2 regions of the Peptostreptococcus equinus genome follow, and region 2 is predicted to be linked to the other one. Evidence: a T-box and tRNA genes for the amino acid it is inferred to sense, from the RefSeq annotation. Region 2 holds a T-box; the other holds one or more tRNA genes.
The links. The T-box of region 2 lies ahead of ileS (isoleucine--tRNA ligase). A T-box ahead of a tRNA ligase gene usually reads a tRNA of that ligase, here a tRNA-Ile.

Region 1 (3,364 bases), 740 kb from region 2:
ATTTTTATAAAAAAATGGATCATCAGGGGCTCGAACCCTGGACACCCTGATTAAGAGTCAGGTGCTCTCCCAGCTGAGCTAATGATCCATGTTACAGTAGCGGCAACAGGAGTCGAACCTGTGACCTTTCGGGTATGAACCGAACGCTCTAGCCATCTGAGCTATGCCGCCTAAATCTGGTGCCTAGAGGCGGAATCGAACCACCGACACGGGGATTTTCAGTCCCCTGCTCTACCGACTGAGCTATCTAGGCCTAATGGCGGAGAGGGTGGGATTCGAACCCACGGTGCCTCACGACATCACTGGTTTTCAAGACCAGCTCCTTAAACCACTCGGACACCTCTCCATAATAAAATTAAATTATAAAAAAAATGGCTGGGGATGCGGGACTCGAACCCACGGATGCATGAGTCAAAGTCATGTGCCTTACCGACTTGGCTAATCCCCAGTATTGATAAAAATTATTAAAATTACAAATGAGCGCACAGGGATTCGAACCCCGGACACACGCCTTAGAAGGGCGTTGCTCTATCCAGCTGAGCTATGCACCCAAAATATATAATAAACTGGTGCGGATGAAGGGAGTCGAACCCCCACGCCAAAGGCGCTAGATCCTAAGTCTAGTGCGTCTGCCAATTCCGCCACATCCGCGCATTGTTTATTAATTTGGTGGAGGATGGTGGATTCGAACCACCGAAGTCGGTGACAACAGATTTACAGTCTGCCCCCTTTGGCCGCTCGGGAAATCCTCCGCATGAAGCTGGTGATAGGAATCGAACCTACAACCTGCTGATTACAAGTCAGCTGCTCTACCGTTGAGCCACACCAGCATAGTGTGTTATTTCTTTATTATTATAATGGCGACCTGGAAGGGGCTCGAACCCTCGACCTCCAGCGTGACAGGCTGGCATTCTAACCAACTGAACTACCAGGCCGCATTTATTTTCATATGGTGGGAGTAACAGGGCTCGAACCTGTGACCCCCTGCTTGTAAGGCAGATGCTCTCCCAGCTGAGCTATACTCCCACATACAAAATTGGAGCGGGTGAAGGGGATCGAACCCTCACAGCTGGCTTGGAAGGCCAGAACTCTACCATTGAGCTACACCCGCATATTTAATTTATGACTCCTAGGGGAATCGAACCCCTGTTACCGCCGTGAAAGGGCGGTGTCTTAACCGCTTGACCAAGGAGCCAAATTGAATTTGGTTGCGGAGGAAGGACTCGAACCTCCGACCTTCGGGTTATGAGCCCGACGAGCTGCCAACTGCTCCACTCCGCGATATTTATAAAATTGGTGCCGAAGACCGGAATCGAACCGGTACGAAAGTATAAGTTTCGCAGGATTTTAAGTCCTGTGCGTCTGCCAGTTCCGCCACTTCGGCAAATAATTGGCTCCAAGGGTGGGGCTCGAACCCACAGCCTACCGGTTAACAGCCGGTTGCTCCACCATTGAGCTACCTTGGAATAATAAAAAATTGGAGGCGACATCCAGATTCGAACTGGAGATCAAGGAGTTGCAGTCCACTGCCTTACCACTTGGCTATGTCGCCTCATTTAATTTAATATATGGGGTGGATGAAGAGATTCGAACTCTCGGTCTCCAGAGCCACAATCTGGCGCTTTAACCAACTAAGCTACACCCACCGCATTATTGGTCGAGGTGAAGGGACTCGAACCCCCGGCCCCATGGTCCCAAACCACGTGCGCTACCAAACTGCGCTACACCTCGATATTTTCATATTAAATTAAATGGTGGACCATCAGGGACTCGAACCCCAGACCTACCGGTTATGAGCCGGGCGCTCTAACCAACTGAGCTAATGGTCCAAATTACAGTAGCGGCAACAGGAGTCGAACCTGTGACCTTTCGGGTATGAACCGAACGCTCTAGCCAGCTGAGCTATGCCGCCACACTATATTGTTTTGTTAAAAATGATGGATCATCAGGGGCTCGAACCCTGGACACCCTGATTAAGAGTCAGGTGCTCTCCCAGCTGAGCTAATGATCCACTTTAATGGCAGGGGATGAGGGATTTGAACCCCCGAATGTATGAGTCAGAGTCATATGCCTTACCGCTTGGCGAATCCCCTATATTTAAATGGTGAGCGCACAGGGATTCGAACCCCGGACACACGCCTTAGAAGGGCGTTGCTCTATCCAGCTGAGCTATGCACCCACATAAATAAGTTGGAGCGGGAAACGAGATTCGAACTCGCGACTTCGACCTTGGCAAGGTCGCGCTCTACCACTGAACTATTCCCGCATATTTAACTTTTTTATAATAAACTGGTGCGGATGAAGGGAGTCGAACCCCCACGCCAAAGGCGCTAGATCCTAAGTCTAGTGCGTCTGCCAATTCCGCCACATCCGCGCATTGTTTATTAATTTGGTGGAGGATGGTGGATTCGAACCACCGAAGTCGGTGACAACAGATTTACAGTCTGCCCCCTTTGGCCGCTCGGGAAATCCTCCGCATGGAGCTGGTGATAGGAATCGAACCTACAACCTGCTGATTACAAGTCAGCTGCTCTACCGTTGAGCCACACCAGCATAGTGTGTTATTTCTTTATTATTATAATGGCGACCTGGAAGGGGCTCGAACCCTCGACCTCCAGCGTGACAGGCTGGCATTCTAACCAACTGAACTACCAGGCCGCATTTATTTTCATATGGTGGGAGTAACAGGGCTCGAACCTGTGACCCCCTGCTTGTAAGGCAGATGCTCTCCCAGCTGAGCTATACTCCCACATACAAAATTGGAGCGGGTGAAGGGGATCGAACCCTCACAGCTGGCTTGGAAGGCCAGAACTCTACCATTGAGCTACACCCGCGTATTTAATTTATGACTCATAGGGGAATCGAACCCCTGTTGCCGCCTTGAGAGGGCGGAGTCTTAACCGCTTGACCAATGAGCCATATTTTTTAAGCTACTCATTGAACAAGTATTATAATATCAAAGTTGTAGTTAAAAGTCAATACATTTTTATCCATTTTTTAACAATTTTTCTTATTATAAAAAACATATATTTAATTTTACATATTTAATTATATTATAAAAGCCTTTTCTACCTTGTAAATTACTCATTTTATGACATAAATATATGTTATTATTTATTAAGAAACTCTTAATTTTATATTATTTTTCAGTAAAAGTACTTCTATTTATTTACTATTTGTCTTATAATTTGATAAGTACAATTTTATTTTGTATAGGTTAGATTGGAGAGTAGAGATGAAAAAAGTTTTGATAATGACAGCTTCAACCGGTGGGGGACACAACAGAGCAGCTAAAGCAATTTGTGAAGAATTGACAAGCCGTTCTTTTAATGGAGAAGTCATAGAATGTAAAATAATAGATAGT
Region 2 (3,364 bases):
CAAGATATTAGGCGGATATGAGAATGCTCAAAGAGCAATTATATATGTATATCCATACTATTTAGAACCAGAAGATCAGAAATTGCCACTATCATTTTTAAGAGCAGATGGTAATTTTAAATTTTCAACGCTTAGTCACAGGTCATATTTAGGATCTTTGATGTCTTTAGGAATAAAAAGAGAAAAAATTGGTGATTTACTAGTTCATAGTGATTTTTGTCAAATGATAGTTGATTCTGATATAGAAGATTTTTTGATATACAATTTTGACAGAGTCTCACATAATAGAATAAAATTGAGTAAGATTAGAGAAAATGACATACTTATTCCAAAACAAGAATACATTGATAAACAGTTTTCAGTTAGCTCATTACGAATAGATAATATAATTGCAGGTGCATTTGACTTATCTAGGTCAGATGCATTAAAATATATTACATCGGAGTATGTGTTTGTTGACTATGAGAAAATTGATAGTCCGTCTAAAATTATTTCAGAAAGTTCCCTTATTTCTGTTAGAAAAAAAGGCAAATTTATTATAGATAATATAGGTGATGGACTTAGTAAAAAAGGTAAGATAAGAGTTAGAATTAAGATATTTAAATAAATTCGCTAATGTATAAAATTTATAGATAGGAAGTGATTTAAAATGATAACACCAGATGTAGTGGCAGCAAAAGATTTTAAAAAGGGTTTTAGAGGATATAGTGAATCTGAGGTAGACATTTTTCTAGCGGAGTTAAGTGTAGATTATGAAGCAATCTTCAAAGAAAATGAGTCATTAAAAGAAAAGCTTGCTATGTATAAGGATCAAGTAAGTAAGTACTCTTCTATTGAAGAAACATTAAAGGAAACATTAATAACAGCACAAAGTGCTGCTGAAGATACTACTAATGCTGCAAATAAGAAAGCTAGAATAATAGTTCAAGAAGCCGAATTACAAGCTAGACAGATTGTAGATAAAGCTAATAATAGAGTAGTTGAAATAAGAAATGAATATGAATCTTTAATGAAAGAGTTCAAGGTATTTAGAATTAAATTTAAATCATTGTTAGAAGATGAGCTACAGAATATAGATGATATATTTAGAGATGTTGATGCAGAAAAAGATTTTGAAAAAGCTGATATATCTGCACAGTTAGAAGCTGGTGGAACAATGAGAATGCAAGCTTTAGAAGAAGTTCAAGATGAAGAAGAAAAATCAATGAACTTAGACATAGAAGAAGATTTCAATGAAATAAGTGAACCAGATGACAATGAAGTAGGATCTCCAGAAGATATATTTAATATTAAATAAGTTATTTTTTATGTTAAAAAGATTAAGCTGGAGTAAAAAATATTAATTAATTATAAAAATGCTTGACGAATCTATTTAAATGAAATATAATCAGTAACAAGATATAATTATATAAATTAAAGCATTGATGAAGACAGTAACTTATAAATAGTATCAAGCGAATCGGGTATGGTGTGAGCCGATATATGATGTTATATGTGAAAATCACTTCTGAGCAGAAAGCTGAATTTTATTAAGCTGACCGGTTGGTCCCGATATAGACTATCAAGTGTCTGAAAATTTTCAGGAACTAGGGTGGTAACGCGATTTCTCTCGTCCCTTGCATGCAAGGTGACGAGTTTTTTTATATAAAAATATATTAGAAATTATACAAATTATTATTTAAGAAAAGAATAGGAAGGAGAATTATATGGAAAATAAAGAAGTCTTCAGAAAATTAGATGACAGTGGTATAGCACAGTCAGAAGAAAAAACATTAAAGAGATGGAAGGAAGATAATATTCTTGAAAGAGTATTAGAAAAAGGAAAAAATGATCCTACATATGTATTCTTTGAAGGTCCTCCAACAGCAAATGGAAATCCTGGTATACACCACGTAATATCTAGAACATTAAAAGACTGGGTATGTAGATACAAAACTATGAATGGTTATAGAGTACCAAGAAAAGCAGGGTGGGATACACATGGTTTACCAGTTGAATTGCAAGTTGAAAAAGAATTAGGTCTGTCGGATAAAAAAGAAATAGAAAACTACGGTATTGAAGAATTTTGCGACAGATGTAGAGATTCTGTGTTCACATATGAAAAGCAGTGGAGAGATATGACTGAAAGAATGGCATATGCTGTTGATTTAGATAATCCATATATCACTCTAGACAATGATTATATAGAAACACTATGGTGGATATTAGATAAATTTAATAAAGATGGTTTATTATATGAAGGGCATAAAATTTTACCATATTGTCCAAGGTGTGGAACAGGGCTTGCTTCACACGAAGTAGCTCAAGGTTACAAGGAAGTTAAGACTAATACACTTGTAGCAAAATTCAAGAAAAAAGGGACAGAAAATGAATATTTCCTAGCTTGGACGACAACTCCTTGGACACTACCATCAAATGTTGCTCTTACAGTTAATCCAGAAGTTGATTATATAAGAGCTAAAAAAGATGATGAAATATACTATATAGCTAAAGAATTAGCTGACAAACATTTAGGCGAAGGTGAATATGAAATACTTGAAACCCTAAAGGGAAAAGACCTTGAATACATGGAATACGAACAGTTAATGCCATTTGTAGAGGTAGACAAAAAGGCATTTTTCGTAAACTGTGCAGACTATGTTACAACTTCAGATGGTACTGGAATAGTTCACTCTGCACCAGCATTTGGTGAAGATGACTACAATACAGGTAGGAAATATGGTATGCCATTTGTAAAGCCAGTTGATTCAGAAGGAAAATTCACTGCTACGCCATGGAAAGGTAGATTTGTAATGGAAGAAGGCTTAGATGTTGAAATAATAAAATATCTAGCTTCTGAAAATAAATTATTCTCAAAAATAAAAATGGAACATAATTATCCACATTGTTGGAGATGCGGAACTCCATTAATTTACTATGCTAATCCAGGTTGGTATATAGAAATGACAAAGTTAAAGGATAAATTAATAGCAAATAATAAGACAGTTAATTGGTATCCAGAATTTGTTGGTGAAGGAAGATTTGGAAATTGGTTAGAAGAATTAAAGGATTGGGCAATATCTAGAACTAGATATTGGGGAACTCCACTTCCAGTATGGAAATGTGATAATGAAGAGTGTGATCATCAGGTATCTGTAGGCTCAAGACAAGAATTAGCAGATTTAGCAATAGAAGAGGTTGATCCAAAGACTATAGAGCTTCATAGACCTCATATAGATAATGTACATCTAAGATGTGAAAAATGTGGTGGCTCAATGACAAGAATACCTGAAGTTGCAGATTGCTGGTTTGATTCTGGATCAATGCCTTTCGCACAATGGCACTTCCCATTTGAACACAAGGAAGATTTTTATAAACTATTCCC

Region 1: it encodes a tRNA-Ile, which carries the amino acid that the T-box ahead of ileS (isoleucine--tRNA ligase) is inferred to sense. The anticodon was not compared.

What each region holds. Positions count from the first base shown of each region.
Region 1 is NZ_CP114052.1:34,659-38,022, reverse strand. Features, by position in the region: tRNA gene O0R46_RS00345 (tRNA-Lys) at 16-88, opposite strand; tRNA gene O0R46_RS00340 (tRNA-Met) at 98-171, opposite strand; tRNA gene O0R46_RS00335 (tRNA-Phe) at 178-253, opposite strand; tRNA gene O0R46_RS00330 (tRNA-Ser) at 258-346, opposite strand; tRNA gene O0R46_RS00325 (tRNA-Gln) at 373-448, opposite strand; tRNA gene O0R46_RS00320 (tRNA-Arg) at 478-551, opposite strand; tRNA gene O0R46_RS00315 (tRNA-Leu) at 568-651, opposite strand; tRNA gene O0R46_RS00310 (tRNA-Tyr) at 668-752, opposite strand; tRNA gene O0R46_RS00305 (tRNA-Thr) at 759-830, opposite strand; tRNA gene O0R46_RS00300 (tRNA-Asp) at 859-935, opposite strand; tRNA gene O0R46_RS00295 (tRNA-Val) at 951-1,026, opposite strand; tRNA gene O0R46_RS00290 (tRNA-Gly) at 1,038-1,111, opposite strand; tRNA gene O0R46_RS00285 (tRNA-Glu) at 1,124-1,195, opposite strand; tRNA gene O0R46_RS00280 (tRNA-Met) at 1,206-1,281, opposite strand; tRNA gene O0R46_RS00275 (tRNA-Leu) at 1,295-1,384, opposite strand; tRNA gene O0R46_RS00270 (tRNA-Asn) at 1,392-1,466, opposite strand; tRNA gene O0R46_RS00265 (tRNA-Cys) at 1,479-1,552, opposite strand; tRNA gene O0R46_RS00260 (tRNA-His) at 1,570-1,646, opposite strand; tRNA gene O0R46_RS00255 (tRNA-Pro) at 1,655-1,731, opposite strand; tRNA gene O0R46_RS00250 (tRNA-Ile) at 1,753-1,829, opposite strand; tRNA gene O0R46_RS00245 (tRNA-Met) at 1,839-1,912, opposite strand; tRNA gene O0R46_RS00240 (tRNA-Lys) at 1,939-2,011, opposite strand; tRNA gene O0R46_RS00235 (tRNA-Gln) at 2,019-2,093, opposite strand; tRNA gene O0R46_RS00230 (tRNA-Arg) at 2,103-2,179, opposite strand; tRNA gene O0R46_RS00225 (tRNA-Gly) at 2,192-2,266, opposite strand; tRNA gene O0R46_RS00220 (tRNA-Leu) at 2,291-2,374, opposite strand; tRNA gene O0R46_RS00215 (tRNA-Tyr) at 2,391-2,475, opposite strand; tRNA gene O0R46_RS00210 (tRNA-Thr) at 2,479-2,553, opposite strand; tRNA gene O0R46_RS00205 (tRNA-Asp) at 2,582-2,658, opposite strand; tRNA gene O0R46_RS00200 (tRNA-Val) at 2,674-2,749, opposite strand; tRNA gene O0R46_RS00195 (tRNA-Gly) at 2,761-2,834, opposite strand; tRNA gene O0R46_RS00190 (tRNA-Glu) at 2,847-2,918, opposite strand; gene O0R46_RS00185 (MGDG synthase family glycosyltransferase) at 3,236-3,364, shown strand, end outside.
Region 2 is NZ_CP114052.1:769,949-773,312, forward strand. Features, by position in the region: gene O0R46_RS03975 (YlmH family RNA-binding protein) at 1-607, shown strand, start outside; gene O0R46_RS03980 (DivIVA domain-containing protein) at 650-1,297, shown strand; T-box leader at 1,413-1,620, shown strand; gene ileS (isoleucine--tRNA ligase) at 1,707-3,364, shown strand, end outside.